2 linked regions of the Variovorax paradoxus genome follow. The protein of the gene in region 2 interacts with the protein of the main gene of each other region in a pairwise test. Links are inferred from orthologs where the notes say so. Each region holds a gene or a part of one and is shown on either strand. Other genes may lie near its edges.

Region 1 (15,648 bases), 2.3 Mb from region 2 along the record:
CATCGATGAACATCTTCGGCACGTCGAAGCCGGTCTGCTCGGTGATCTCCTGAAAGCAGGTCGGGCTCGTCACGTTGATCTCGGTGACCGAGTCGCCGATCACGTCGAGCCCGATCAAGAGCAGCCCGCGCGGCGCGAGCACCCGGCCAATGGCCTCCGCGATTTCGCGGTTGCGCGCCGTGAGCGGCTGCGCCACGCCCTTGCCGCCGGCTGCCAGGTTGCCGCGCACCTCGGTGCCTTGCGGAATGCGCGCCAGCACAAAAGGCGCCGGCTCGCCCGCGATGATCAGGATGCGCTTGTCGCCCTGCACGACCTCGGGCACGAAGCGCTGCACCATGATGGTTTCGGCGCCGTCCTTGTTGAGCGTCTCGACGATGGAGCCCAGGTTCAGCGCGTCCTGCTTCACGCGGAAGATGCCCATGCCGCCCATGCCGTCGAGCGGCTTCAGGATGATGTCGCCATGCTCGGCATGAAAGTCGCGCACGGCCTGCGCGCTGCGCGTGACCAGCGTGGGCGTGACGAACTGCGGAAACTCCATGATCGCGAGCTTCTCGGGATGGTCGCGCAACGCGCTCGGCTTGTTCACCACGCGCGCGCCTTCGCGCTCGGCCTGCTCGAGCAGGTGCGTGGCGTAGATGTACTCGGCGTCGAAGGGCGGGTCCTTGCGCATCAGCACGGCATCGAAGTCCTTCAGCGCCTTGGCCTCGCTGATGTCGACGCGGTACCAGTCCCTTGCGTCTCCGGTGAGCGTGATCTGCTGCACCGTGGCGGTGACCTGCCCGCCCGACTTCCACTGGATGTCCTGCGGCAGGCAGGCGGCGATGCGATAGCCGCGGCGCTGGGCCTCGCGCATCATCGAGAAGGTGGTGTCCTTGTAGATCTTGAAATGGTCGAGCGGATCGGCGACGAAGAGGATGTTTTTCATCAGGGAGTCTTTCCGGCGCCGGGTGTGGCCGCCATGTTGCTGCTGTCTGGCGCGATGTTGCCGGAAGCGGCGATGTCCTTGCCGGCGGAGGCCTTTGCCTTCGTGCGCCCGGCCTGCTGCACCGCCAATGCCAGCGCACCGGCCACCACGCCCCAGAAGGCCGAGCCGATGCCAAGGATGGCCACGCCCGAGAGCGTGACCAGGAAGGTGATGATCGCGGCCTCGCGGTGCGGCTCGTCGCGCACCGCGCCAGCCAGCCCGCTGCCGATGGTGCCCAGCAGTGCCAGGCCGGCAATGGCGGCGACCAGTTCTTTCGGAAAGGCCGTGAGCAGCCCGGTGACCGCCGCGCCGAAGAACGCGATCACCACGTAGATGGCGCCGCAGCTTGCGGCCGCCGTGTAGCGCCGCCCCGGGTCTTCATGCGCCTCGCGGCCCATGCAGATGGCGGCGCTGATGGCGCCCAGGTTCAAGGCAAAGGCGCCGAAGGGCGCCAGCACCAGCGTTGCCAGCCCGGTGATGGTGATGAGCTTGCTGACCGGCAGATCGCCGTAGCCCGCCGCACGTATCGTTGCCACGCCCGGCAGGTTCTGCGAAGCCATGGTGACGATGAAAAGCGGCAGAGCCAGGCTGACGATGGCCTGCCAGCTGAACACCGGCATGGTGAACACCGGCCATGTGAGCGAGAAGTGCACCGTCGACCAGCTCAGCTCGCCGCGCGCGGCCACGAAGGCAATGGCGGCCAGCAGCGTGAGCGGCACCGCATAGCGCGGCAGCAGGCGCTTGGCGACCAGGTAGGTGCCGAGCATCAGCAACACCAGCGGCAGCGCCGTTTTGGCGGCAATGAACGCATCGAGCCCGAAGCGCGCGAGCACACCGGCAAGCAGCGCCGAGGCAATCGCCATCGGAATCTTGTTCATGACCCGTTCGAACCAGCCCGTGGCGCCCGCCAGCACGATCAGCGCGGCGCAGGCGATGAAAGCGCCGACCGCCTCGCCCATGCCGTAGCTGCCCGCCGCGACGGCAAGCACGGCGGCGCCCGGCGTGCTCCAGGCAATCATCACCGGCTTGCGCCACCAGAGCGACAGCACGATGGAAGGCAGGCCCATGCCTATGCCCAGCGCCCACATCCACGAGGCCGCGATCTCGGGCGTGGCACCAAAAGCCTGCGCGGCCTGGAACACGATGGCCACCGAACTCGTGAAGCCCACGAGCACGGCGACGAAGCCCGCGGTAAAGGCGGAAAGGCTCAGATCCTTGAAGAAACGCATCGGCCGATTGTGCCGGGGACGCCGGGCCTCCAGAACAGGCGATTCGGCGCGGGACTTGCTTTGGCATCGTCATGCCATTGCCATGCACCGCATGGCCTCATGCCGGAGAAACCATGGACCCACTTGCTTCGCCCGATGCGCCCGCACCCCCGGGCCCTGCCACGCCCGCCGAGGTCGTCGACGAATTCCTTCGCCTCGTGATGATTCCCGACCCGCAATCGGCCTCGCGCTTTACCGCGCCCGACATCCGCATTCGCTTTACCGGCAATCGCACCATGCACGCGCCCGGAGACACCTCGGCCTTCAACGCGAAGCGCTATGCCTGGGTGAAGAAGAAGATCGAGCGCACCGAAACCGTGGCCGGCGGCACGCCGGAGGAAACGGTGGTCTACAGCCTGGGCACGCTCTACGGTGCCTGGCCGGACGGCATGGCCTTCGAAGGCAACCGCTATGTCGACCGCTACCTGGTGCGCCACGGGCTCATCGTGCAGATGGACGTGTGGAACGACAGCGCCGAATGGCTCCTGGTGCGGGCCGGGCTGGCGGTGCTGTGAGGCCCTGCAGATGACGGCACGCTGGCCAGATGGGCTCCCCACGCACGGCCGCTTCGGCTACAGCCCCATCACGCGGCGGCCCGGCTACGCCTGGCCGAACGGGGCGCGGCTGGCCGTGTACATAGGCTTCAACATCGAGCACTTTGCATTCGGCGACGGGCTGGGTGCCTGCATCGGCCCGGCCTCGCCCGAGCCCGATGTGCTGAACCACGGCTGGCGCGAATACGGCAACCGCGTGGGCGCCTGGCGCTGCCTCGAGTTGTTCGATTCACTGGCACTGCCCACGGGCGCGCTCATCAACACGGCGCTCTACGACCATTGCCCGCAGCTGGTGCAAGCCTGCGTGGCGCGCGGCGACGAACTCATTGGCCACGGCCACAGCAATGCGGAACGCCAGGGCGGCTGGGACGAAGCACACGAACGCGCGCTGCTGGTGCGTTGCCGCGAGCGCATGCTGGGGGAAAGCGGCCAGGCGCCCGCCGGATGGCTGTCACCCTGGATTTCAGAAAGCGCCGTCACGCCCGACCTGCTGGCCGAGACCGGCTATGGCTACACGCTCAACTGGTGCCACGACGACCAGCCGGTGCGCATGCGCACGCGCGGCGGCGGTTCGATCTGGTCGGTGCCGTATCCGCAGGAGCTCAACGACATTCCGATGATCGTGGGCCGCCTGATGGACGCCAAGGACTTCAGCGCGATGATCGTCGACAACTTCGACGAGATGCTCGAGCAGTCGCGCGCGCAACCGCTGGTGATGGGGCTGGCGCTCCACCCTTACATCGTGGGCCAGCCGTATCGGCTGAGGCACCTGCGAACGGCGCTGGCGCACCTGGCGCGTGCGCGCGACCGCGGCGAGATATGGGTCACCACGCCGGGCGCGATTGCGGCGCACATGACGCAGCTCGCGGCGGAGCGGCCGGCGGACTTCGCTTGAGCCCGGCGCCGCGCGCGCGGCCCGTCAGATCTCGATCTTCGAGCCCAGTTCCACCACCGCGTTGTTCGGCAGCCCCAGGAATGCGGCCGCGCCGCTTGCGTTGTGGTGCATCTGCGCGAACAGCTTTTCACGCCACGGCGCCATGCCGCTGCCGAGCGTGGGAATGACGACGTCGCGCGAGAGGAAGTAGCTCGTCGCCATGGGCTCGAGCTGGCAGCCGCGCAAGCGCGCGTGGTCCAGAGCGCGCGGCAGGTCGACGTCGTTCTTGAAGCCGTAGTGCACGATGATCTGCCAGCAATGGTGGCCGAGCGCCTCGATCTCGATGCGCTTGTCCATCGGGATCCAGGGCACCTCGTGGTTGCGCACGGTGACGAACATGTTCTGCTCGTGCAGCACCTTGTTGTGCTTCAGGTTGTGCAGCAGCGCATTGGGCACCACGCCGGGCTCGGCGGTCAGAAACACCGCCGTGCCTTCCACGCGCGCGGGCGGGCTTTCGAACACGGAGTCGAGAAAGGCCTTGAGCTCGATCGCATCGGCGCGCTGCACCTCGCCCATGAGGCGGCGGCCTTCCTTCCAGGTGATCATCAAGGTGAACACGAAGCCGCCGATCACCAGCGGGAACCAGCCGCCTTCGAACAGCTTGAGCAGGTTGGACGCGAAGAACAGGAAGTCGACCACGAAGAAGACCGCCGTGGACGCGATGCACAGCGCCAGCGGCAGCTTCCACGCATAGCGGATCACGAAGAAGGTCAGCACCGTGGTGATGAGCATGTCGGTGGTGACCGCAATGCCGTAGGCGGCGGCCAGGCTGCTCGACGAGCGGAACATGACCACGGCCAGCACGATGGCCACGAACAGGCCCCAGTTGACCAGCGGAATGTAGATCTGCCCGGCCGTGCGCACGCTCGTGTGCTCGATGTTCAGGCGCGGCAGGTAGCCCAGCTGGATGACCTGGCGCGTGACGCTGAAGGCGCCGGTAATGAGCGCCTGCGACGCGATGACGGTGGCCGCCGTGGCCAGCAGCACCAGCGGAATGAGCGCCCATTCAGGCGCCATCATGAAGAACGGGTTCTTCACCGCATCGGGGTTCTCGAGCAGCAATGCGCCCTGCCCGAAGTAGTTGAGCGTGAGCGCCGGCATCACGACCGTGAACCATGCCACGCGGATCGGCCGCTTGCCGAAGTGGCCCAGGTCGGCATAGAGCGCCTCGGCGCCGGTCACGCACAGCACGGTGGCGCCCAGCAGAATGAAGCTGGTGCCGGGGTTGTCCCACATGAACTTCAGCGCGAACCAGGGGTTCAGCGCCTTGAGGATTTCGGGGTGGTGAACGATCTGCGACACGCCGAGCACTGCAATGGCCAGGAACCACGCCAGCGTGATCGGGCCGAAGAACTTGCCGATGCCCGCGGTACCGCGCTTTTGCACCACGAAGAGGCAGAACAGCACCACCAACGTGATCGGCAGCACATAGTGCTTGAAGTGGGGCGACACCACTTCGAGGCCCTCCACCGCGGAAAGCACCGAAATGGCGGGCGTGATGACGCCGTCGCCATAGAAGAGCGAGGTGCCGAAGATGCCCACCAGCAGCAGCACGTTGCGCAGCCTGGGCTTGTCGGCCACCGCGCGCGAGGCCAGCGCCAGCATGGCAACCAGGCCGCCCTCGCCTTCGTTGTCGGCCCGCAGCACCAGCACCACGTACTTGATCGACACGATGACGGTGAGCGTCCAGAAGAACATCGACAGGATGCCGTAGACGTTCTCGACAGTGAAAGGCAGGTGGCCGTGGCCGAACACTTCCTTGACTGCATACAGCACGCTGGTGCCGATGTCGCCATAGACGACACCGATGGTGCCGATGATCAAGGCGGCGGCGGAAGAAGATTTGGGAGGTGACACGAAGTCGATGGGAAAAAGAGCGAATTGCAAGCGCGTAACCAGGCGTTACGCGCACCGGACTGCTGCCGCGGTGGAGTTTCCAGCCGCTGCGCGCACCCTCCGCCCTTTTCTTTCCTTTGCTGTGGGGCCGCTATTTTGCCGCCGACCGCACCCGCCGCAACCCGCTCGGCAAAATCATTCGTAGATTTCGGCGTCCGGATCGGTGGCTTCCATCTCGTAGCTGGCCGCCACCATGGCCAGGCGGCCCACCACGCCATACATGTAGAAGCGGTTGGGCGCGCTCGCGCCGGGCTTGGCGCCGGGCTGCGGCAGATGCGCGCTTTCGGAGAAAGCCAGCGGCACGAAGCTCGCGCCCGGCGACTTGAGGTTCTCGTCCGGGGCGCGCTCCGCGTGCACGCGGTAGAAGCCGCCCACTACATAGCGGTCCATCATGTAGACCACCGGTTCGGCCACGCCGTTGTGCACCCGCTCGTTGGTCAGCACGCCTTCCTGGACGATCACTTCGCCGGGGCCGCGCAGTTCCCTGGCCGCGGCGGCCTTGGTGCTTGCTGCGGCGCGGGGCTTTCCGACCAGGCCTTCGACCTCTTTGGCGTCGTGCACCGTGATCACGCCCGGGCCGTCGCTGCCGGTATGGCCCTTGACGATCACGAAGGGCTTCTCGTTGATGCCATATTCCTTGTACTTGCGGCGCACCTTGGTCAGCACCGCGTCCACATGGCTGGTCAGCACGTCGATGCCGCGGCCTTCGGCAAAGTCGACGCCTTCAGTGCGCGCATAGATGGGATTGATGAGCCAGGGGTCGATGCCCAGCAGCTTGCCGAATCGCTTGGAAAGCTCTTCGTAGCTGTGCAGGTGATTGCTCTTGCGCCGCACCGACCAGCCGGCGTGCAGCGGCGGCAGCAGGTACTGCTCGTGCAGGTCTTCCAGGATGCCCGGCGTGCCGGCCGAAAGCTCGTTGTTGAGCAGGATGGTGCAGGGGTCGAAGTTCTTGAGCCCCAGGCGCCGCTTGCTGCGCACCACAGGCTCCAGGCACACGGTTTCGCCGTTGGGCAGTTCGATTTTCTTGGGCGACTTGATTGCCGGATCGATCGACCCCACCCGCACGTTGAGTCCCGCCATGTGGAAGATGCGCACCAGTTGCGCAATGTTGGCGAGATAGAAGGTGTTCTTCGAGTGGTTCTCGGGAATGACGAGCAGGTTGCGCGCCTCCGGACAGATCTTCTCGATGGCGGCCTGCGCGGCCTGCACCGCCAGCGGCAGCATCTCCTTGGTGAGATTGTTCCAGCCGCCCGGGAAAAGATTGGTGTCGACCGGCGCAAGCTTGAAGCCGGCGTTGCGGATGTCGACGGCGCTGTAGAACGGCGGCGTGTGCTCCATCCATTCGAGCCGGAACCAGCGCTCAATGGCGGGCGTCGAGTCGAGTACCCGCTGCTCCAGTTCGTTGATCGGGCCGGTCAGGGCGGTGACGAGATGCGGAACCATGCGGCGGCCTTGTTGGTTTTGTACTTGAAGGTAGAGCGGAATTGTAGGATTTGGGGGTGGCCGCCCCAATGACAAGACTACGTATGGCAGTCTTGGTTCAATCCGCCCGCCTTCGGTGCATCAACTCCGGACTTCGCCCTGCCCAAGCACCACATACTTGAGCGAGGTCAGCCCTTCGATGCCGACCGGCCCGCGCGCATGGAATTTGTCGGTGCTGATGCCGATCTCGGCCCCCAGGCCAAACTCGAAACCGTCTGCGAAGCGTGTGCTCGCATTGACCATGACGCTCGCCGAATCGACCTCGCGCAGAAAACGCTGCGCATGAACGTGGTCGCGCGTGACGATGGCGTCGGTGTGATGGCTCGAGTAGCGGTTGATGTGCGCAATGGCCTCATCGACGCCCTCGACCACCTTGATGCTGATCACCGCGGCAAGGTATTCCTCGGACCAGTCGGACTCGACCGCATCGACGATTTTTCCGCTTGAACCGACGGCATCGTCCGCGCGCAGGATGCGGGCCGCGACCGGGTCGCAGCGCATTTCCACGCCCTTGGCCGCAAAGATGGCCCCAATGCGGGGCAGGAAGTCTTCGGCCACCGCCGCCGACACCAGCAGGCCCTCGGCCGCGTTGCAGGGGCTGTATTTCTGGGTCTTGGCGTTGTCGACGATGCGCAGCGCCATTTCAAACTCTGCCGTGTCGTCCACGTAGACGTGGCAGTTGCCGTCCAGGTGCTTGATGACCGGCACCTTGGCATCGCGGCTGATGCGCTCGATCAGGCCCTTGCCGCCGCGTGGAATGATCACGTCCACGAACTCGGGCATGGCGATGAGCTGGCCCACGGCCTCGCGGTCGGTGGTCTGCACCAATTGCACCGCCTCGACCGGCAGGCCGGCCTCGGCCAGCGCCTCGGACACCAGCAGCGCCAGCGCCTTGTTCGATTCGATGGCCTCCGAGCCGCCACGCAAGATCGCCGCGTTGCCGCTCTTGATGGCCAGGCTCGCGGCTTCGATGGTCACGTTGGGGCGGCTCTCGTAGATCATGCCGAACACGCCAATGGGCACGCGCATCTGGCCCACGCGAATGCCGCTGGGCTGCTGCTTCATGCCGATGATCTCGCCGATCACGTCCGCCATGCCCGCGAGCTGCTCGCAGCCCTGCGCCACGGTCTCGATGACCTTGGGCGTGAGTTTGAGTCGGTCGACCATCGGGGCCGACAGGCCCGCGGCCGTGGCGCGCTCCAGGTCCTTCTGGTTGGCCTCGGAAAGGCCGGGGCCGGCTTCGCGCAGGCGCTTGGCCAGGGCCTTCAATGCTCTGTTTTTGGTAGCTGCATCCGCACGGGCCATGAGGAATGCGGCGGATTTGGCTTGCAGGCCAAGGGCCTGCATGTGCTCGCTGACGTTGAACGCGTTCATGTCGGCATTTTCCTGCATTTGGATCAACCCCGGGCTTTGCATCCCTTGGGTGTTGTCCCATCTCCCTCAGCGAGCGGGAGCTGGGCCGCTGCTGCAGGCGCGGCACAGCATCAGGGCCAGACGCTGCAGCGCCTGCCAGCCGCTGGCGGGCCAATCGGGCTGCTTGAGGCCCTTGCAGATGCCGTCCACCACATGCGCGGCGCGCAGCAGCCGGGCCAGCATGCGGTCGTCGAGCCTTGGCAGCACGCGCTCGAAGGCGCGCTCGCGCGGGCCCCAGATGCGGTTTTCGCGCAGCGCCATGGGCAGCGGCCGGCCCGAGGCCATGGCGTCCTTCACGCGCTTGAGCGCACGGATGTCCTCGGCAATCGTGTAGTGCACCAGCACCTCGGCCTCGCCCTCGGCCTGCAGCCCGTCGAGCATGCGCGCCACGCGCTGCGGATTGCCGGCCAGGACGGCCTCCGACAGCTTGAACACGTCGTAGCGCGCCACGTTGTTGACCGCGGCCTCGACCTGCTCCCAGCTCAGTTCGCCCGCCGGATGCAGCAAGGCGAGCTTCTGGATTTCCTGGTGCGCCGCGAGCAGGTTGCCCTCGACGCGGTCGGCAAAGAACTGCAGCGTGCGCTGGCCTTCGTCGCCCGGCATCACGCGCTGGCCCTGCACGCCCAGGCGCTGTGCGATCCACTGCGGCAGCGCGGCGCGCTCGATGGGATCGACCTGGATGCTCACGCCGTTGTTCTCGAGCGCCGAAAACCAGGCGCCCGTGCGCGTGGCCTTGTCCAGCCGCGGCAGCATCACCAGCGTCAGCGTGCTGTCGTTGCCCTGCGCCGCTTCGGCCAGCTGCTGCAGCGCCGTGCTGCCGTCCTTGCCGGGCTTGCCCGAGGGAATGCGGATCTCGACGATCTGCTTGTCCGCGAAGAGCGAGAGCGAACCGCCCGCCGCAAGCACCGCGCTCCAGTCGAAGTGCGCGCCGGCCACGGTGTACGAGCTGCGCTCGGTGTAGCCCTGCGTGCGCGCCGCAGCGCGAATGGCATCCGCGGCCTCTTGCGCGAGCAACGGCTCGTCGCCGTGGATCGTGTAGAGGGACTTCAGCCCCTTTTGCAGGTGGGGCCCGAGCTGGGCGCTGGCAAGTTGCATCGGATCGCGGCAGGCGCAGGCTTGCGCCTAGAGTTCCTTGACGGCCGCCAAGCGCCGCATCAACTGCTGCGCGATGTCGGCCTGCATGTCGCGGTACAGCAGTTCGGCCTCGCCGTCTTTCGCGAGCGCGTTGGTTTCGTTGAAGCTCAGGTCGCGCGTCTGCGACACCTCGGTCGGCGGCAGCAATGTCTTGCCGCCCGGCGTGCGCAGCGAGAAGCGCACGCGCAGCTGCAGTTGCAGCTCGCGAAGCGCGCCCGCCGAGTTGGTCGATATCACGATGCGGTCGCGGTTCTCGCCAAGAATCTCGAGGATCGCATCGGCGGTCTGCGCCTCGGTAGGCGGCACCAGCGTCACGGTGCCGGCAGCGCGCATTTCGCGGCGCAGCCGGTTGATGAGCTCCGAATTGCCCGACACGGCCAGCGTCTTGAACGCGAACACGGGCGCCTTGCGCAGCTCGAACCCGCAGCCGGCCAGCGCAAGGCTCGCGCCCGCGGCGGACAGGCCCAGTAGAAAGCCGCGGCGCGGCAGCGAGGCAATTCGATTGTTCATGCTTGTGTCGTTACTCAAATGACCACGTTGACCAGGCGGCCGGGCACCACGATGACGCGCTTGGCCGGTGCGCCTTCCGCGAACTTGACGAAGTCGTCGCAGGAAAGCGCGAGCTGCTCGATCTCGGCCTTGGAAGCGCCGGCCGGCACGCGCAGCGCGCCGCGCAGCTTGCCGTTGACCTGGAGCATGAGCTCGAGCTCGTCCTGCTCGAGCGCACTCACGTCCACCACGGGCCAGGGTGCGTCCAGCAGGCCGCCCAGTTCCTTGTCGTAGCCGAGCTGCTGCCAGAGTTGGAAGGCGATGTGCGGCGTGGCGGGATACAGGCAACGCAGCAGGATGCCGAAGCCTTCGCGCAGCGCGGCCGCATCGGCAGGGCTGCCATCGGGCTTGAAGCCTTCGAGCGCGTTGAGCAGCTTCATCGCACCTGACACCACCGTGTTGTATTGCATGCGCTGGTAGTCGTAGTCGACTTGGCGCAGCACCGTGTGCACCTCGCGGCGCAGCGCCTGGGCGTTCTTGCCGAAAGACTGGCCGCCGATGGCTGCCGGTTGCACGTCCGCCTGCGCCACGCCGAAGTTCCACACCCGGCGCAGGAACCGGTAGCTGCCTTCGACGGCCGCGTCGTTCCACTCGAGCGTGGCTTCCGGCGGCGCGGTGAACATGGTGTACAGGCGCGCGGTGTCGGCGCCGTACTTCTCGATCAGGTCCTGCGGGTCGACGCCGTTGCGCTCGCTCTTGCCCATCTTGCCGACACCGCCGTACTCGACCTTGGTGCCGTCGCCGGTGGTGCCGCCGACGATGCGGCCCTGCGCGTCGAGCACGGGCGTCACTTCCAGCGGCGGATGGTAGTTCTTGCCGCCTTTTTCGTCGCGGTGGTAGTAGATGTGGTTCAGCACCATGCCCTGCGTGAGCAGCTTGCTGAAGGGCTCGTCGACCTTCACAAGGCCCAGGTCGCGCATCACCTTGGTCCAGAAGCGCGCATACAGCAGGTGAAGAATCGCGTGCTCGATGCCGCCGATGTACTGGTCCATCGGCATCCAGTAGTCGGCGCCCCCGGCCACCATCGCCTCGTCGTTCTTCGGGTCGCAGTAGCGCATGAAGTACCACGAGCTGTCGACGAAGGTGTCCATCGTGTCGGTCTCGCGCCGCGCGGCCTTGCCGCACACGGGACAGACCACGCCGGCATGAAAGCCTTCGTGCTTGGCCAGCGGGTTGCCCGAGCCGTCGGGCACGCAGTCGGTCGGCAGCACCACGGGCAGGTCCTTCTCGGGGACCGCCACCGCGCCGTGCTCGTCGCAATGGATGATCGGGATCGGCGTGCCCCAGTAGCGCTGGCGGCTCACGCCCCAGTCGCGCAGGCGCCAGGTGGTCTGCATTTCGCCAAGGCCCTTCTGGCCCAGCGCATGCGCCACGGCGGCCACGGCCTCCTTGTGGCTCATCCCGCTGAAGTTGTCGGAGTTGATGGTCACGCCGCGTTGCTTGTCGCCGTACCAGTCCTGCCACTTGTGATAGTCGAAGTGGGGCTCGTCGTCGACCAGCACCACCTGGATGATCTCGATGCCGTACTTGTTGGCAAAGGCGAAGTCGCGCTCGTCGTGCGCGGGCACGCCCATCACGGCGCCGTCGCCGTAGTTGATGAGCACGTAGTTGCCCACCCACACCGGCACCTGTTCGTCGGTGATCGGGTGCGTCACGGTCAGGCCCGTGGGCACCCCCTTCTTCTCCTGGGTGGCGAGCTCGGCCTCGGTAGTGCCGCCGGCCTTGCATTCCTCGATGAAGGCCGCGACCTTGGGGTCGAGCGTGGCGGCGTGCGCAGCCAGTGGATGCTCGGGCGCCACGGCGCAGAAGGTCACGCCCATGATGGTGTCGGCGCGCGTGGTGAACACGTACATGCGGCCGTCCTGGATCAGCTGGCCGCTCGCGTCCTTGATGTCGTGCGTGAAGGCGAAGCGCACGCCCTCGCTCTTGCCGATCCAGTTCTCCTGCATCAGCTTGACGCGCTCGGGCCAGCCCGGCAGCTTGTGCTGGGTGTGCTCGAGCAGTTCTTCGGCGTAGTCGCTGATCTTCAGGTAGTAGCCCGGAATCTCGCGGCGCTCGACCGTGGCGCCGGTGCGCCAGCCCTTGCCGTCGATCACCTGCTCGTTGGCCAGCACGGTCTGGTCGACCGGGTCCCAGTTGACGACCTGGGTCTTGCGGTACGCAATGCCCTTTTCGAGCATCTTCAGGAACAGCCACTGGTTCCACTTGTAGTAGCTCGGGTCGCAGGTGGCGATCTCGCGGCTCCAGTCGATGGCCAGGCCCATGGCCTGGAGCTGGCCGCGCATGTAGTCGATGTTCTCGTACGTCCACTTGGCCGGCGGCACGCCGTTTTTCAGCGCCGCGTTTTCGGCCGGCAGGCCGAAGGCGTCCCAGCCCATGGGCATGAGCACGTTGTAGCCGCTCATGCGCAGATAGCGCGTGAGCATGTCGTTGATGGTGTAGTTGCGCACATGGCCCATGTGCAGCTTGCCGCTGGGGTACGGCAGCATCGAGCAGGCGTAGTACTTTTTGCGGCTCGCGTCCTCTGTGACGCGGTAGGCATCGGCGGCGCTCCATTGCGCCTGGGCAGCGGACTCGACGTCGCTGGGTTTATAGCTGGGGTTCATGACGGTACGGCAGGAGCCCGGCTCGGAGCGGCCGGGGAAGGCGGATTATCGCGCCGACTAGACTCGCTCCCAGTCTTCGCGCACTTCCTGCCACCTGACGCAGATCGGAAAAAGCCATGAAACTGCTTTGGAAACACCTGGCACTGGGGCTTGCGGCCTGCCTTGCCACTGCCACGCCGCTGTGGGCGCAGCCGGCGAGCGACAAGCCGCTGCGCATCGTCGTGCCCTTCGCCCCGGGCGGCGCGCAGGACGTGATTGCCCGCTACCTGGGCGCCAAGCTCACCGAAAAGCTGGGCGGCAGCGTCATCGTCGACAACAAGGCGGGCGCGGGCGGCATCCTGGCGGCCGATGCGGTGGCCAAGGCGACCGACGGCGCCACCGTGCTGCTGGCGACCGGCGGCGCCATCACCATCGCGCCCCACCTGCAGGCCAGGCTGGCCTACGACCCGGTGCACGACCTCGTGCCCGTGGCCCTGGTCGGCGACACGCCCATGACGTTGGCCGTGCGCACCGAAAGCCCCTACAAGACCGTGGCCGACGTGCTGCGCGATGCCAAGGCCAAGCCCGGCCAGGTCACCTACGCATCGACAGGCAACGGCACGGTGTCGCACCTCACGGGCGCCCTGCTCGCGCAGGCGGGCGGCGTGAACCTGCTGCATGTGCCGTACCGCGGCGCGGCGCCGGCGCTCACCGACCTGCTGGGCGGCCAAGTGGCGCTGATCGTGACCAGCGCCGCCTCCATCGAACCGATGGTCGCGACGGGCAAGGCCCGCGTGCTCGGCACCTTCTCGCGCGCGGCGCTGCCCAGCCTCGGCACGCCGCCGACGGTGGCCGAGGCAGCCGGCCTTGCCGGCATGGACGTGCCGGTCTGGGTCGGCGTGATGGCGCCCGCGCGCATGCCCGCGGCCAGCCTCGACAAGCTCTCTGCGGCGCTGGTCGAAGTGTGCAACCTGCCCGAAACGAAACAGCGTTTCGCACAGCTTGGCGCCGTGAACACCTGCGGCGGCGGCGCGGCGCTGGGCAAGGTCATTTCGGAAGACAGCCAGCGCTGGGCGAAGGTGATCAAGCAGGGCGGGATCAAGGTTGACTGAGCCTGCGGTCAAGCTGTACCGCGTCGGAATCGCGGGCGCCGGGGCCATCGCGCTGGCCAGTGCGGCCTGGCTGCGGCAAATGGACCATGGCGTCACGCTATGGTCGCCCGGCGGTCAAGGCGCCGAGGCGTTGCGCATGCAGCCGCTCGAAGCCAGCGGTGTGCTGCCATGCAGCGTCACGGTCGATGTGGCGGACGATGCAGCCCGGCTTTGCCTTGGATCGGACGTGCTGCTGATCGCATTGCCGGTCAACGGCCACAAGCGCGTGATGGATGCGCTGCTGCCCTTCCTGCGCAACGGGCAGACGGTGATCGTCAGCTCGATGGCCTCGCTGTCTTCGCTGTATCTCTACGAAAGCGCCCATCGCGCGGGCCGGCGGATCACGGTCGCAAGCTTCGGCACGACGGTGCTGACCGCACGCCGCGAGTCCGGCACGCAGGTCAAGGTGATGACGCGGCGCAAGGCGGTCGGCGTGTCCGCCCTGCCGGGCGCGAAACTTGAGGAGGCCATCGCGCTTTGCACTGCCCTGTTCGGTAACGGCTTCTTTCCGCAGCAAAACACGCTCGCCAGCGCACTCGCCAACGTCAATCCACAGTCCCACGGCCCGCTGGCCGTCTTCAACTGGAGCCGCATCGAGCGCGCCGAAAACTGGCCGCAGTACCACTGCATGACGCCCGGCGTGGCTCGGGCAATCGAGGCGCTGGACATGGAGCGGCGGGCCGTCGCGCAGGCCTTCGGCATCGAGCTCGGCCCCATCGAGGAACACTTCGCGCGCTCTTTCGGCACGGAATCGGCGCTGCTCGAAGACATTGCGGCCGAACTGCATGCCAAGCGCGGCGGCCCGCCCGGCCCCGTGCGCACCGACACTCGCTTCGTGACCGAAGACATGCCCTACGGCCTGGCCTTTATCGAGGCGCTGGGGCAGATTGCCGGCGTGCCCACGCCCGCAACCCGCACCATCGTCGACGCAGCCTCGCTGGTGAGCGGCACCGACTTCCGGCAACAGAACGACCTGCTGGCGCCGCTCAACCTGCCCGGCGAAACGGTGGCCGGGCTGCTCGCCCGCCTATGAAGTTGCCGTTGCCTCGGGAAAGACCGGCTCGCCCAGGTTGAGCATCAGCCGGTTGGCCCAGGCAAACAGCGCCACCGAGTGGATCAGGTCCAGGATCTCGAGTTCGGTCAGTCCCACCTCTTTCAGCGCCCGCACGTCATCCGCCGACACCTTGTCGGGCTCGGCGCCGAGTCGTATCGAAAATTCGACGATGGCTTTTTCGCGCGCCGTGGTGCCCGCCGAAGCCGGCTCCTCGAACACCTGCGAGATCACGTCATTGCGCTTGGCAAGCTGTTCGAAGCGCTGCGCATGCACCGAGGCGCAATACACGCAGCCGTTGACGCGCGATTCCACCGTGGCGCCCAGCTCGCGCTCGGCACGCGGCATGCCGCCCGGCGCAAACATGATCGCGTTGAAGGCAATGGAGCGTTGCAGCAGCATCTCGGGCTGATGCGCCAGCACCAGGAAGTACGGCGAGGTGCGCGCCTGCGGGCTCATTTCGTCGAGCGCGGCCAGTTGGGCCGGCGTGGCGGCGGCAACATCGACCGGATCGAGCCAGGGCTTCCAGCTCAGCACCTCATTGGTGAAGCCCTTGATGCGAATCGGCGTGGTCATTGCGACACCTCCGCAGCCGCCAAGGCCTGCAGGCCCGCGACCATGCGTATCTGGTAAGACAAGAAGGCGATCAGCTGGCCCAGCGCGACGA
Region 2 (15,360 bases):
GGCTGCCGCCGATTCTCGGGCTGTCGTTCGACACCCAGGCCGCGCTGGCCGACGATCCAGCGCAGTCGGCCATTCGCGAACTGAGCCTGAGCCTGGACGTTCCGCAGGTCGACCGCGCCGAGCAGCCATTCCGCCGCATGCGCGAAGCCGCCGCCACACTGGCGCGCGAAATGGACGGCGTAGTGACCGACAGCGACGGGCAGTTGCTGCGCGAGGAAACCATGGACGTGATCGGCGCCGACCTCGAGCAGCTCTACGACACGCTCGAGTCGCGCGACCTCGCCGCCGGTTCGCCTTTGGCGCGACGCCTCTTCAGCTGATCCGATTTCTTCGGGAGACACCCATGACAACGCGCGACGAAGCGGCACGCGAAGCCGCCGCACTGAGCGAACAGCTCCACAAGCACGCCCACCTTTACTACGTGCTCGACGCGCCCGAACTGCCTGACGCCGAGTACGACAAGCTGTTCCAGCGGCTGCAAGCCATCGAAGCCGAATTTCCCGACCTGCGGACGCCCGATTCACCCACGCAGCGTGTCGGCGGCAAGGTGCTCGAAGGCTTCGTGAAGGTGCGCCACAAGGTGCCGATGCTGTCGATTCGCACCGAGACCGACATCTCGCCCGGCGGCGCCAGCGCTTTCGATGCGCGGGTGCGCAAGGAACTGGGACTGGCTGAAGACGGGCCTCAGGTCGAATACGTCTGCGAGCTCAAATTCGACGGCCTCGCCATGAACCTGCGCTACGAGAACGGCGTGCTGGTGCAGGCCGCAACGCGCGGAGACGGCGAGGTGGGCGAAGACGTCACGCAGAACATCCGCACGGTGCGCGATATTCCGCTGCGGCTCAACGGCAAGGCGCCGCCCGTGGTCGAGGTGCGCGGCGAGGTTTACATGAAGCGCGCCGACTTCGACGCGCTCAACGAACGCCAGCGCGAGAAGATCGCGGCCGGTCAAAAGAACGAGAAGGTGTTCGTCAATCCGCGCAACGCGGCGGCCGGTGCGGTGCGCCAGCTCGATCCGGCCATTGCCGCAGCGCGCCCGTTGAGCTTTTTTGCCTACGGCCTCGGCGAGGTCACGCCGGCCAACGAGGGTGGTCCGGATTTTCCGACGCAGTTCGACTGGCTGCAGCAGTTCGACGCATGGGGTTTCCCGGTGGCCAAGCAGACGGCGCGCGCGAGGGGCGCGATCGAATTGATCGCGTTCCACGAGAACATCGGCCGCCAGCGCGATGCCTTGCCCTACGACATCGACGGCGTGGTCTACAAGGTCGACAGCCTGGAGCTGCAGCGGCAGCTCGGCTTCGTTTCGCGCGAGCCGCGCTGGGCCGTGGCGCATAAATACCCGGCGCAGGAACAACTCACCGAGGTGCTCGGCATCGAGGTGCAGGTGGGCCGCACCGGCAAGCTCACGCCGGTGGCCAAGCTCGCACCCGTGTTCGTCGGCGGTGTGACCGTGACCAACGCCACGCTGCACAACGAGGACGAGGCACGCCGCAAGGACGTGCGCGTGGGCGACCAGGTCATCGTGCGACGCGCGGGCGACGTGATCCCCGAAGTGGTCGGCGTGGTCCCCGAGAGCCTGGCCAAGCCCGAGGGCGAGCGCGGCCCGCTGTTCACCATGCCGCGGCAGTGCCCGGTGTGCGGGTCGGAAGCGCTGCGCGAAGAGGGCGAGGTCGATTACCGCTGCACGGGCGGCCTGTTCTGCGGCGCCCAGCGCAAGGAAGCCATCCTGCACTTTGCGGCTCGGCGCGCGGTTGACATCGACGGGCTCGGCGACAAGCTGGTCGAGCAATTGGTCGACGCCAACCTGATCCGCACCTTGCCCGATCTATACAGGCTTGGCTTCACCACCTTGGCGGGCCTGGACCGCATGGCGGAGAAGTCGGCCAAGAACCTTGTCGACGCGCTCGAAGCATCGAAGAAGACCACGCTGCCGCGCTTCCTGTTCGGGCTGGGGATCCGGCATGTGGGCGAAAGCACCGCGAAGGACCTGGCCAAGCATTTCGGCAAGCTCGACGCGATCATGGACGCGACCGAAGAACAGTTGCTAGAGGTCAACGACGTGGGCCCGGTGGTGGCGCAAAGCCTGCGCACCTTCTTCGACCAACCGCATAACCGCGAAGTGGTCGAGCAACTGCGCGCCTGCGGCCTGACATGGGAAGAAGGCGAACCCGCCGCCCGCGCGCCCAAACCGCTGGCGGGACTGACCTTCGTCATCACCGGCACCCTTCCTACGCTCAGCAGGGACGAAGCAAAGGACAAACTGGAAGCAGCCGGCGCCAAGGTGGCTGGTTCCGTCAGCAAGAAGACCAACTACCTGGTTGCGGGCGAGGAGGCCGGCAGCAAGCTGGACAAGGCCCGCGAGCTCGGCGTGAACGTGATCGACGAGGCGGGTATGCTGGAGATACTCGCCAGCGGCGTGCCAGGCTGAAGGGATAGAGGCTCGGTGTCCTTACGGCTGGTTACGTGACTTCACACCAGCGCAGTCAACAGGGTCTACAAGCTGGCGTTGAAGACAAAAGGCTGACAAGGAGTCCCTTATGCAGAAAATTCGTGTTCTCGGTACCTGCGTCGCCATCGGTGGCATCGCGCTGCTCGGCGGCTGCGTTGCGGTGCCCGGCGATCCTTACTACGACGGGGGCTATTCGCAGCCGTATTACGACAATCCGGTAGTCGTTCAGCCGGCGCCTGTCTACATCGAGGGCGGCGCCTACTATGAAGGCCGCCGGCCTTACTACGGCGGGCGGCCCTATTACGGCAATCGTCCGTACTACGGACGGCCAGGTTATCCAGCTGTGCGGCCAGGATACCCGGGGGGACGCCCGGGCTGGAGCGGCGGCGGACGGCCGCCGGGTGGTGGTGCCATCGTGCCGCCGACGGGGAATACCGGCGTGTCGCCATTGCCGCAGTACCGCTCGCCACCGCCAAACGCCCGTCAACGGCTGTACACGTCGCCCGACTCCAAGACTCAAACGCCTCCCTGATCAGAGCGGGGGGCGGGTAACCAACCGCACAGTGCGCTGTCGCGATAATCCGCCATGGCCATTCGCGAAATCCTGAAAATGGGCGACCCCCGGCTGCTGCGCGTTGCGCAGCCGGTGGCCGCTTTCGACACCGACGAGCTGCACCTGCTGGTGCGCGATATGTTCGAGACCATGATTGCGGTCAACGGGGCCGGGTTGGCCGCACCGCAGATCGGCGTTGATCAGCAGCTCGTCATTTTCGGCACCGACGTCGTCAATCCGCGCTACCCCGATGCGCCGCCGGTGCCCCGCACGGTGCTGCTGAATCCCGTCATCACGCCGATCGGCGACGAGGAAGAAGAGGGCTGGGAAGGGTGCCTTTCGGTGCCGGGCCTTCGCGGCGTGGTGCCGCGCTTTTCGAGCATCCGCTATACCGGCTTCGATCCATATGGCGATCCGATCGACCGGACCGTGAGCGGTTTTCATGCGCGCGTGGTGCAGCATGAGGTCGATCACCTGCTTGGCAAGCTCTATCCGATGCGGGTGCGCGACTTTTCGCGTTTCGGCTACACCGACGTCTTGTTTCCTGGGCTCGACGCGAACGACGACGACTGAAAAAAAGCGGCCGGTTCGTCACCGGCCGCATGCGTTCAGTTGTACCTGCCGCCCAGGCCGAACCGGCCACCGCCGAAAAGCGCAACCGCGATTGCCGAGAACAGGAACATGCCCTGCAGTTCGAGCGCCCAGCCGCCTTGGCCATTGAGGGCGCCCAGGTCCTTCTGGTGCACCAGCCAGATCGCCACCACCATGTTGATTGCAACGATCAGCGCTGCCGGGCGGGTGAAAAGCCCAACGATCAGCAGCACGGGCGCAAGAATCTCACCGACGTAGACCAGGTACGCCATGGCCGCCGGCAACCCGTGCGAGGCCAGCATGCCGCCGATGCCGTCGACTCCCTTGCCGACTTTCGCAATGCCGTGCAGCAGGATAAGGATGCCGAGTGCGACGCGCAGAACGAGCTTGCCGGTGTCATCGGATTTGGTCATGAGCAGATTCCTGGTGAAAGTGATTAAAGGGCCATATGTTAGTGAATGTGCCGCGGGCACGAAAAGCCCGGACCGGCGCGCGATGCGGCATATGCATTCAACCGTCCGTTCTTTGGCAGAGTGGTGCGCGGCCCCGTACACTGCCTTTTGCTTGTTGTTGAGGAGAACACACCAATGAAGAGTCGATTCCGTCCCGTGCTGGCCGTTGCCGCATCCGCTTTTGCTTTTGCTGCCGCGGCGCCGGCCTTCGCCGGCAAAACGCTTGATGCGGTCAAGCAGCGCGGCACCGTGAAATGCGGCGTGACCAACGGCGTGGCCGGCTTTTCCGCGCCCGACACGCAGGGCAACTGGTCGGGCCTGGACGTCGATACCTGCCGCGCCATTGCCGCCGCCGTGCTGGGCGACGCCAAGAAGGTCGACTTCGTGCCGCTCAATTCGCAGCAGCGCTTTTCGGCCCTGCAGGCCGGTGAAATCGACATTCTTGCGCGCAACACCACGTGGACGCTGACGCGCGATGCTTCGCTGGGCTTCAACTTCACCACCATCACCTACTACGACGGCCAGGGCTTCCTGGTGCCGAAGAAACTCAAGCTGACCAGCGCCAAACAGCTCAAGAACGCGACCATCTGCACGCAGTCGGGCACCACCAACGAGAAGAACGTGTCCGACTACTTCCGCGCCCAGAACATTCCGGTCAAGACGGTGGTGTTCGAAAGCTTTGAGGCTTCGTTCAAGGCATTCTTCTCGGGCCGCTGCCAGGCTTTCACCACCGACGCTTCGGCGCTCGCGGGCCTGCGCAACAAGGAGGCGCCCAACCCCGACGACTACGTCATCCTGCCCGAACTCATCTCCAAGGAACCGCTCGCGCCGCTGGTGCGGCGCGGCGACGACGAATGGTTTGCCATTGCCAAGTGGGTGCCCAATGCGCTCATCGAGGCAGAGGAGTTCGGCGTTACGCAGGCCAATGCAGACGATCTCAAGGCCAACAGCAAAGACCCGGCGCAGCAGCGCCTGGTCGGCACCGGCGAAGACCTGGGCAAGCTGCTGGGCCTCGACAAGGACTGGTCGTTCCGCGCCATCAAGGCCGTGGGTAACTACGGTGAAATGTTCGAGCGCAACGTCGGGCCTAAATCGGTGCTCAAGCTGCCGCGCGGATCGAACAACCTCTGGAGCAAGGGCGGCCTGATCTACGCACCACCGGTTCGATGAGCCGGCAAGCCTCGCGCCGCGGCGCCTGGCTGGCCTGGATCGTCCAGGCGCTGCTGGTGCTGGCCGTGCTGGCCGGCGCCGTCTGGGTGATGAATCACGCGCTCGAGGTGCTGCGCTCGCGCGGGGTCCGGTCGGGGTTCGACTTTCTCACCGAGCCGGCGGGCTTTTCCATCAGCGAAGGCTGGCTCGACTTCGATGCCAGCCAGCCGTTCTGGCGCGCCTTCCTGGCAGGATTGATCAACACCGTGCGGGCGGCGGTGCCCGCGGCCGTCTTCGCAATCGTGCTCGGCACCTTGATTGGCATCGGCCGGCTCGCGCCGCACGTGCTCTTGCGCGGCATTTGCACAGCGTATGTCGAAGTGCTGCGCAACGTGCCCCTGCTGGTGCAGCTGCTGATGCTGGCCTTTGCCATGGCCAACCTTTTGCCGGACCCGACCGAGCCCGTGCGCTTGCTGCCGGGCGTGTGGCTCAGCAACGGCGGCTTGAGCGTGCCCTGGCCCGCATCGGGCGACGGCGGCTGGTGGCCGACGCACTTCGAATGGCCCGAGAAGGGCGACTTCGGCGTGAGCGGCGGCGCGGCGTTGAGCCCGGAGTACGTGACCATCGTCGCGGGGCTGTCGTTTTACTCGGCGGCTTTCGTGGCGGAGATCGTGCGCGCCGGCATCCTGTCGGTATCGCAGGGGCAGGTGCTGGCCGGGCAGGCGCTGGGCCTCACGCCAGGGCAGCAATTGCGCATCGTGATCCTGCCGCAGGCGCTGCGCGTGATCGTGCCTTCGCTCACCAACCAACTGCTCAGCCTCACCAAGAACTCGTCGCTGGCCGTGGCCGTGGGCTATCCGGAACTGGTGTCGGTGGCCAACACCACCATTGGCTCGAACGGGCGGGCTTTCGAGTGCATCGCGATCATCATGGCGGTGTACCTTCTGCTGTCGCTGCTGATCTCGTTCGGCATGAACCGCTACAACGCACGCGTTGCGCTCAGGGGCTGGCAATGAAAAATGCCGCCCAAGGCCCCATCGCGTGGCGCAGCGAGCTCTGGGGTTCGCCGCTGCGGGCATTGGCCACGGTGCTGCTGCTCGCACTGCTTGCATGGGGCGGCTTTCATGCTCTCGAATGGGGCGTGCTGAATGCAGTGTTCCGGCCCGACGCCGAAGCCTGCCGCGCGATGCAGCACGGCGCTTGCTGGGGTGTGGTGGCTGAAAAGTGGCGCCCAATGCTGTTCGGCCGATTTCCGTATGAAGAGCAATGGCGACCGGCGATCGCGGTGGTCGTGTTGTCGGCCGTCACGGTGCTCAGCGCCTGGCCGCGCAGCTGGCGCTGGTGGCTGGTGCCGCTCTGGATCGTGGCACTGCTGCTCTTTGTGCTGCTGATGCTCGGTGGCGTGGCCGGCCTGGTCCATGTGCCGACCAGCCGCTGGGGCGGCTTGCCGCTCACCATCGGCCTTGCGGTGGTTGGCCTGGCGCTGGCCTTTCCGCTGGCACTGCTGCTTGCATTGGGCCGCCGTTCGGGCTGGCCCGTAGTTCGCACCCTGAGCGCGAGCTACATCGAGCTGGTTCGCGGCGTGCCGCTCATTTCGGTGCTGTTCATGGCCTCTTTCCTGCTGCCGTTGCTGTGGCCCGCGGGCTGGCAGCCCGATGTGCTGGTGCGCGTGCTGGCGGGCCTGACGCTCTTCGTGGCAGCCTACCTGGCCGAGATCATCCGCGGCGGCCTGCAGGCCGTGCCGCGCGGGCAGACCGAAGTCGCGATGGCGCTCGGCTTCGGGCGCTGGCCGGTGCAGCGCGACATCGTGCTGCCGCAAGCGCTGCGGCTCGTGGTGCCCGCGCTGACCAACAGCGTGGTCGGCACGCTGAAAGACACGTCTCTGGTCACCGTGGTGGGGCTGTTCGAGCTGACCGGCGCATTGGGCTTGGCCCTCGGCGGCGATCCGACCTGGCGGCCGTTCTACCTCGAGGGGTACCTCTTCATTGCGGCGGTGTACTGGGTGCTGTGCTTCGGCCTCTCGCGCTACAGCGTGTGGCTGGAGCGGCGGCTGGGAGAGGGCACGCGCTGAACCGGCGGTGCCCCGGTTTCATCAGCCCGCCGACAGCGCCTTGTCCACCAGCTGCTGCGCTTCCTCGAGGATGCGCCCGAGGTGCTCGGCACCGAGAAAGCTCTCGCCGTAGATCTTGTAGATGTTCTCGGTGCCCGAGGGCCGAGCGGCGAACCAGCCGTTTTCCGTGACCACCTTCACGCCGCCGATGGCCGCTCCGTTGCCGGGCGCATGGCTCAACACGTTCTGGATTTTTTCGCCCGCGAGTTCGGTCGACAGCACCTGCTGCGGCGACAGGTTCGAAAGCTTCTTCTTCTGCTCGACAGTGGCCGCCGCATCCACGCGGTTGGACACGGGCTTGCCCAGCGTCTCTGCCAGTTCGGCAAAGCGCTCGCCGGGGTCGCGCCCCGTGCGGGCGGCAATCTCCGCCGACAGCAGAGCCGGGACGATCCCGTCCTTGTCGGTGGTCCATACAGAGCCGTCGCGCCGCAGGAAGGTTGCGCCCGCGCTTTCTTCGCCGCCGAAGCCCAAGGACGAATCCACCAGCCCGTCGACGAACCACTTGAAGCCCACCGGCACCTCGTACAGCTTGCGCCCCAGGTTGGCGGCCACGCGGTCGATCATCTGGCTACTGACCACCGTCTTGCCAACGGCTGCATGCGGGGCCCATTGCGGGCGGTGCGTGAAGAGGTAGTCGACCATCACGGCCAGGTAGTTGTTCGGCGGCAGCAGCCCCGCGCTGCGCGTGACGACGCCGTGCCGGTCGTGGTCGGTATCGCACGCAAAGGCAATGCCGAAGCGGTCCTTGAGGCCGATGAGCTGGTGCATCGCATCGGGCGACGAGGGGTCCATGCGGATGCGGCCGTCCCAGTCGAGCGACATGAAGCGGAAGGTCGGATCGACCTCCTGGCTCAGCACGTTGAGCCGGTCAAGCTTGTAGCGCGCGGCAATGGCGGGCCAGTAGCGCACGCCGGCGCCGCCCAGCGGATCGACGCCCAGGTCGATCGGCACGCCGCGAATCGCGTCCATGTCGAGCACCTGCGCCAGGTCTTCCACATAGGTGTTCAGGTAGTCGTGGCGGTGCGTGGTCGAGGCGCGCAGCGCCTGTGCAAGCGGCAGTCGCTTCACGCCCTGGAGACCGGCGGCAAGATAGCCATTGGCCGCGGCCTCGACGGCTGAGGTGATGTCGGTGCCCGCCGGGCCGCCGTTGGGCGGGTTGTATTTGAAGCCGCCGCTTTCGGGCGGGTTGTGCGAAGGCGTGATCACGATGCCGTCGGCAAGCCCCGTCGTGCGGCCGCGGTTGTAGACGAGGATGGCATGCGAGACGGCGGGCGTCGGCGTGTATTCGTCGTCCTTCGACAGCATCAGCTCCACGCCGTTGGCCGCCAGCACTTCTACCGCGCTGTTGAATGCGGGCGTGGAGAGCGCATGCGTGTCGATGCCCAGGAACAGCGGGCCGTCGATGCCTTTTTGCTTGCGGTAGTCGGCAATCGCCTGGCTGATGGCCAGCACATGCCACTCGTTGAAAGCGTCGTCGAAGGAAGAGCCGCGGTGCCCCGACGTTCCAAAGGCGACGCGCTGGGCTGGCACGGAAGGATCGGGCCGGCCCGTGTAGTAGGCCGAGATGAGGCGCGGGATGTTGACGAGCAGGTCCAGCGGTGCGGGCTGGCCCGCGAGAGGGTTGGTCTTTTGGCTCATGTCGAGTGTTGCCGTTCGAGTTGAATCAAGTCGGCAACATCATGCCGCAGGATGCGCCTGCGAACGAAACAAGCGGAAAGCGCCTCAGGAGGCCAGGGCCTCCATCAGCTCCGTCTCGATGGCCAGTTGCGTCTTCTGTCCCTGCAGCTCGGGGCCGCTGATGAGGAACGTGTCTTCCACGCGCTCGCCGAGCGTGGTGACCTTGGCGAGTTGCAGATTGAGGTGATGCCGTGCAAGCACCCGCGCCACCGAATACAGCAGCCCCGCGCGGTCGCTGGCAGAGATGTTGAGCAGCCAGCGCTGCGCCTTGTCGTCGGGCAGCAGGCTGATGCGCGGCTTGATGGGGAAGCTGCGCACCCGGCGCGACACCCTGCCCACGCTGGGCGAGGGCAGGGGACCGGCCTCGGTGAGCGTTTGGGCAAGGCCCAGCTCGACCATGCTGATGAGGTCGCGGTAATGGTCGGGCAGGAAAGTAGTTACAACCTGGAAGGTATCGAGGCCGTAGCCGTTGCTGGTGGTGTGTACTTTCGCGTCAAGAATGCTGAACGACGACTGGTCGAAATAGCCGCAGATGCGCGCGAACAGGTCAGGCTGGTCGGGCGTGTACACCACCACCTGCAGCCCTTCGCCCACTGGCGAAAGGCGCGCGCGCACGATGGGCGGCGCCTTGGGATCGACCGGCACGTTGGGCGGCGGCACGAAGCGCGAAAGCTGCTTGGCATGCCAGGCGATTTCGCTGGCCTCGTGGCGCATGAAGTAGCCGACGTCGAGCGTGTCCCACAGCGCCTTGTGCGCTTCGAAGCGCTGTGCATGCAACGCAAGCTGCACCAGCGCCTCGCGCTTGCGCGACTCCACTTCTGCGTCCGGGTCGGGCATGCGGCCGCCCAGCGCGCGCAGGGTGTAGCGGTAAAGGTCTTCGAGCAGTTTGCCCTTCCATGCATTCCACACGCGCGGCGACGTGCCGCGAATATCGGCAATGGTGAGCAGATAAAGGGCTGTGAGATAGCGCTCGTTGCCCACGCGCTTGGCAAAGGCGCCGATCACTTCCGGGTCGCTCAGGTCCTGCTTTTGCGCGACCTGGCTCATCACCAGGTGTTCGGCCACCAGGAATTCGATGAGCTTGGCGTCTTCGCGCGCAATGCCGTGCTGCTTGCAGAAGCGCTGCACGTCGCGCGCGCCGAGCGTGGAATGGTCGCCGCCGCGGCCCTTGGCAATGTCGTGGAACAGCGCGGCCACGTAAAGAATCCACGGCTTGTCCCAGCCGGCCGCAAGCTGCGAGCAGAACGGGTATTCGTGCGCGTGCTCGGCAATGAAGAAGCGCCGCACGTTGCGCAGCACCATCAAGATGTGCTGGTCCACCGTGTACACGTGGAACAGGTCGTGCTGCATCTGCCCCACGATGCTGCGGAACACCCGCAGGTAGCGCCCCAGCACCGAGGTCTGGTTCATCAGCCTGAACGCATGCGTGATGCCGTACGGCTGCAGCAGGATGCGCATGAACGTCTCGTGATTGGCCGGGTCGTTCCGGAACTTGCTGTCCATGACATGCCGCGCGTTGTAGAGCGCGCGCAGCGTGCGCGCCGACAGGCCCTTCACGCCGATGGTCTTCTGGTAGAGCAGGAAGGTCTCGAGAATGGCGCGCGGTTCGCGCTCGTACAGGTCCTCGCTTGCAATCTCGATCAGGCCGGCGCGTTCGTAGAAGCGCTCGTTGATCGACGTGTGCTGTTCGTCGCTGGGCTGCAGCCGCTCCGAAATGTTGAGCAGCAAAATCTGGTTGAGCTGAGTGACCGCCTTGGCCGCCCAGTAGTAGCGCCGCATCAGCGCTTCGCTCGACTTGCGCTGCGATTCACTCTCGTAGCCAAAGCTCGCGGCCACGGCGGTTTGCAGGTCGAACACCAGCCGGTCTTCGCGGCGGTTGGCAATCACGTGCAGCCGCGCGCGAATCAGCGAGAGCAGCGCCTCGTTGCGCTTGATCTGCTGCGCCTCGAACGGCGTTGCAAGCCCGTTCTTTGCCAGGTCGTCCCAGCGGCTGCCGTAGCCGGCGGCCTTGGTCATCCAGAGAATGGTTTGCAGATCGCGCAGGCCGCCCGGCGATTCCTTGCAGTTGGGTTCGAGCGCGTACGGCGTGTTGTCGAACTTCTGGTGGCGGTGCCGCATTTCTTGCGACTTGGCCACGAAGAAGGCCTGCGGATCGATGGCGCGGGTGAAGCGGCGGCGAAAGCCGACAAAGAGCTTCTTGTTGCCCGCGATCAGCCGTGCCTCGAGCAGCGAGGTCTGCACGGTGACGTCTTTTTCTGCCTCGGCCAGGCATTCCTCGACCGTGCGCACGCTTGAGCCGATCTCCAGCCCCGCGTCCCAGCAATGCCCGATGAAGGCCTCGATGCGCGCCGGATCGATGCCGCTCGCGTGGCCTTCGGGTGGCAGCAGCAACAGCACGTCGACGTCGGAATACGGAAACAGCTCGCCGCGGCCAAAGCCGCCCACGGCCGCCAGCGCAAGCGAATCGCCAAAGTCGGCCTCGCGCCAAAGCGCGCACAAGGTCTGGTCGGCCAGCGCCGACAGCTGCCTCAGCACCGTATGCACGCTGCGCGTGGGTGCGCGCGCGAAACGCAAGGTTTCGAAGAGCGCGAGTTTCTTTGCGCGATAGGCTTCGCGCAGCGTTGCCACGTCGATCTTGGCTGGTTCGATCACGGCTTTGTCCGGGGCCGTGCGCCGCTCGCGCGGCTCACGTTTTCGTGGAAGTGACGAAGGAGGGCAGGGGCGGGCTGCCTTCGGACAGCGTGAGCACCTCGTAGCCCGTTTCGGTGACCAGCACCGTGTGCTCCCATTGCGCCGAGAGCGAATGGTCGCGCGTGACGATGGTCCAGCCGTCGTATTGGCCGCCCTTGAAGTCTTCCTTCACGTCGCGCTTGCCGGCATTGATCATCGGTTCGATGGTGAAGATCATGCCGGGCTTGAGTTCTTCGAGCGTGCCGGGGCGGCCGTAGTGCAGCACCTGCGGTTCTTCGTGGAATCGCTGGCCCACGCCGTGGCCGCAGAACTCGCGCACGACGGAAAAACCGTGGCCTTCGGCAAACTTCTGGATCGCATGGCCGATGTCGCCCAGGTGGGCGCCCGGGCGCACCTGCAGAATGCCATGCCACATGGCTTCGAAGGTGATGCTGCACAGCCGCTTGGCCGCGATGGAAGCGTCGCCGATGATGTACATGCGGCTGTTGTCGCCGAACCAGCCGTCCTTCACCACCGTGACGTCGACGTTCATGATGTCGCCCTTCTTCAAGGGCTTGTCATTCGGAATGCCGTGGCAAACCACGTGGTTGACCGAGGTGCAGAGAGACTTCGGAAAGGGCACGCTGCTGGCGCCCATGTAGCCCACCGTGGCCGAGGTGGTGCCCTGCTTGACCATGTATTCGGCGGCGAGCCGGTCGATTTCGTTCGTGGTGATGCCCGGCTTGATGAACGGCGTGAGGTAGTCCAGCACCTCGGAGGCCAGGCGGCAGGCGACGCGCATGGCTGCGATGCCCGCTGCGTCTTTGTAGGTAATGCTCATCCCGGAATTATCCCATTCAGCAAGCTAAAATTCCGGGTTAACGCGGATGACCCCAGTCAGCGGTCTTCCGCCTCGATTCTTTGATTCCCAACGCGGCCCCAAGGCCCCATCGACCGTGACGCAGCCCGCATCCCAAGCCCTTCCTGTCGTAACCATGTTCGAGGGCGGCAGCGCACTCAGCGATTTCCGCGCGCGGCAGCTGCTGCCCAAGCTGCAGGCCATCGAGCCGCGCATCGAGGGCATTTCGGCCCGCTTCGTGCACCTGGTGGTCACCGACGCGGCGCTGAGTGATGCCGAGCACGACCGCTTTGCCGCGCTGCTGACTTACGGCGAGCCCTTCGAGGCACCGGCCAAGGCCGCCACGTCGGTGGTCGTCACGCCCCGCCTGGGCACCGTGTCGCCCTGGGCCTCCAAGGCCACCGACATCGCCCACAACTGCGGCCTTGCGCTGCGCCGGGTCGAGCGCGTCACCCAGTACCACCTGAAGCTCAAGGCCCCGCTGATCGGCAAGGCGCCCGTGCTGGAAGGCGACACGCTCGCCGCCGTGGCAGGCCCGCTGCATGACCGCATGACCGAGTCGGTGCTTGCCACCGTCGAGCAGGCCGCAAGCCTGTTCAGCGAACTGCCGGCCCAGCCGATGGCGCTGGTCGACGTGCAGGGCGGCGGCCGTGCCGCGCTGGTGGCGGCCAATACGGGTTTTGGCCTGGCGCTGGCCGAGGACGAAATCGACTACCTGGTCGATGCCTTCACGCGGCTCGGGCGCAACCCGAGCGACGTCGAGCTGATGATGTTCGCGCAGGCCAACAGCGAGCACTGCCGCCACAAGATCTTCAATGCCCAGTTCACCATCGACGGCAAGGCGCAGCCCCAAAGCCTGTTCTCGATGATTCGCCACACCGAAAAGCAGAACCCGCAGCACACGGTGATTGCCTATGCGGACAACGCTTCGGTGATGGAGGGCACGACCGTCGAGCGCTTCATCCCCGCTTCCGGTTCGCAGGGCTATCAAAAAGATAGCGCACTGAGCCACGTGCTGATGAAGGTTGAGACGCACAACCATCCGACCGCCATCTCGCCATTCCCCGGCGCCTCTACCGGTGCTGGCGGCGAAATCCGCGACGAAGGTGCTACCGGCCGCGGCTCCAAGCCCAAGGCCGGCCTGACCGGCTTCACCGTATCGAAGCTCTGGCCGGAAGAAGGCCACTACGGCAAGCCAGAGCACATTGCCAGCCCGCTGCAGATCATGACCGAAGGCCCGCTGGGCGGCGCCGCGTTCAACAACGAATTCGGCCGGCCCAACCTGCTGGGCTACTTTCGCGAATACGAGCAAACGGTGGCGAGCGACATCGACACGGTACAGCGCGGCTATCACAAGCCCATCATGATCGCGGGCGGCCTTGGCAGCATCGACGCAACGCAAACCAAGAAGATTCAGTTCCCGGCGGGTTCGCTGCTCATCCAGCTTGGCGGCCCCGGCATGCGCATCGGCATGGGCGGCAGCGCCGCGAGTTCGATGGCCACCGGCGCCAACGCCGCCGAGCTCGACTTCGACTCGGTGCAGCGCGGCAACCCCGAAATCGAACGCCGTGCGCAAGAGGTCATCAACCATTGCTGGCAGCAGGGCGCAGCCAACCCGATCCTTGCGATCCACGACGTGGGCGCGGGCGGCCTGAGCAACGCCTTTCCTGAGCTGACCAACGACGCTGGCCGCGGCGCGCGCTTCGACCTGCGCGCGGTGCCGCTCGAAGAATCGGGCATGGCGCCCAAGGAAATCTGGTGCAACGAAAGCCAGGAGCGTTATGTACTGGCCATCGCGCCGGAATCGCTCGAGCAGTTCAAGGCTTTCTGCGAGCGCGAGCGGTGCCCGTTCTCGGTGGTGGGCGTCGCGACCGAAGAACGCCAGCTGCTGGTGGCCGACCAAGGCGCCGCAGTGCAGCCCGTCGACATGCCGATGGACGTGCTGCTCGGCAAGCCGCCCAAGATGCATCGCGACGTGAAGACCGTCGCGCGCAGCTTCAAGCCGCTTGACCTCACCGGCGTCGACCTGCAGAAGGCGGCCATCGACGTGCTCTCGCACCCGACCGTTGCCTCCAAGCGCTTCCTGATCACCATCGGCGACCGCACCGTGGGCGGCCTGAGCCACCGCGACCAGATGGTCGGCCCATGGCAGGTGCCGGTGGCCGATTGCGCCGTCACGCTGGCGGACTACAAGGGGTTTGCGGGCGAAGCCATGAGCATGGGCGAACGCACGCCGCTGGCCGCACTCGACGCGCCGGCCTCGGGCCGCATGGCGGTGGCAGAAGCCATTACCAACCTGCTGGCCGCGCCCATCGAGCTTTCGCGCGTCAAGCTCTCGGCCAACTGGATGGCTGCGTGCGGCGAGCCCGGCGAAGACGCCGCGCTGTACGAAACGGTCAAGGCCGTGGGCCTGGAGCTGTGCCCGGCGCTGGGTGTGTCCATTCCCGTCGGCAAGGATTCGCTGTCGATGCGCACGCAATGGAAAGACGACGGCGCAGCCAAGAAGGTCACGTCGCCCGTGAGCCTGATCGTGACCGCCTTCGCAACGCTCGCCGACGTGCGCGGCACGCTCACGCCGCAGCTCGATGCGCAAGAGGCCGACACCACGCTCGTGCTCGTCGACCTGGGCCAGGGTAAGCACCGCATGGCCGGCAGCATCCTGGCGCAAACGCTCGGCCAGAGCGGCGACACGGTGCCCGATCTCGACGATCCGGCCCAGCTCGTGGCGCTGGTGAATGCCGTGAACGCACTGCGCGCCGACGGCAAGATCCTGGCGATGCACGACCGCAGCGACGGCGGCCTGTTCGCCACCGCCTGCGAAATGGCCTTTGCAGGCCATGTGGGCGTGGC

The links.
Region 1: the proteins of ligA (region 2) and leuS interact in binary tests that used the Escherichia coli proteins (3 or more experiments, as listed by UniProt). The link is inferred for Variovorax paradoxus from one-to-one orthologs.

The regions. Positions count from the first base shown.
Region 1 is NZ_CP046622.1:495,391-511,038, reverse strand. The notes cover bases 9,970-13,142. They hold leuS (leucine--tRNA ligase), read right to left. Parts: upstream 12,801-13,142; coding sequence 10,170-12,800; downstream 9,970-10,169. Other genes in these bases: GOQ09_RS02325 (Bug family tripartite tricarboxylate transporter substrate binding protein), read left to right, coding at 12,917-13,142; lptE (LPS assembly lipoprotein LptE), read right to left, coding at 9,970-10,155. In the rest of the region: GOQ09_RS02380 (PepSY-associated TM helix domain-containing protein), read left to right, coding at 1-9; gshB (glutathione synthase), read right to left, coding at 1-925; GOQ09_RS02370 (benzoate/H(+) symporter BenE family transporter), read right to left, coding at 925-2,193; GOQ09_RS02365 (nuclear transport factor 2 family protein), read left to right, coding at 2,307-2,747; GOQ09_RS02360 (polysaccharide deacetylase family protein), read left to right, coding at 2,758-3,681; GOQ09_RS02355 (potassium transporter Kup), read right to left, coding at 3,706-5,577; gshA (glutamate--cysteine ligase), read right to left, coding at 5,752-7,059; GOQ09_RS02345 (glutamate-5-semialdehyde dehydrogenase), read right to left, coding at 7,180-8,472; holA (DNA polymerase III subunit delta), read right to left, coding at 8,539-9,606; more of lptE, read right to left, coding at 9,634-9,969; more of GOQ09_RS02325, read left to right, coding at 13,143-13,891; GOQ09_RS02320 (NAD/NADP octopine/nopaline dehydrogenase family protein), read left to right, coding at 13,884-14,963; GOQ09_RS02315 (peroxidase-related enzyme), read right to left, coding at 14,958-15,557; GOQ09_RS02310 (CMD domain-containing protein), read right to left, coding at 15,554-15,648.
Region 2 is NZ_CP046622.1:2,787,389-2,802,748, forward strand. What follows is about bases 1-2,885. They hold ligA (NAD-dependent DNA ligase LigA), read left to right. Parts: upstream 1-343; coding sequence 344-2,428; downstream 2,429-2,885. Other genes in these bases: GOQ09_RS12910 (cell division protein ZipA C-terminal FtsZ-binding domain-containing protein), read left to right, coding at 1-320; GOQ09_RS12920 (hypothetical protein), read left to right, coding at 2,538-2,885. In the rest of the region: more of GOQ09_RS12920, read left to right, coding at 2,886-2,981; def (peptide deformylase), read left to right, coding at 3,036-3,575; GOQ09_RS12930 (DoxX family protein), read right to left, coding at 3,611-4,006; GOQ09_RS12935 (amino acid ABC transporter substrate-binding protein), read left to right, coding at 4,181-5,215; GOQ09_RS12940 (amino acid ABC transporter permease), read left to right, coding at 5,212-6,210; GOQ09_RS12945 (amino acid ABC transporter permease), read left to right, coding at 6,207-7,265; pgm (phosphoglucomutase (alpha-D-glucose-1,6-bisphosphate-dependent)), read right to left, coding at 7,287-8,942; GOQ09_RS12955 ([protein-PII] uridylyltransferase), read right to left, coding at 9,027-11,633; map (type I methionyl aminopeptidase), read right to left, coding at 11,668-12,492; purL (phosphoribosylformylglycinamidine synthase), read left to right, coding at 12,647-15,360. UniProt on the Escherichia coli protein: DNA ligase that catalyzes the formation of phosphodiester linkages between 5'-phosphoryl and 3'-hydroxyl groups in double-stranded DNA using NAD as a coenzyme and as the energy source for the reaction.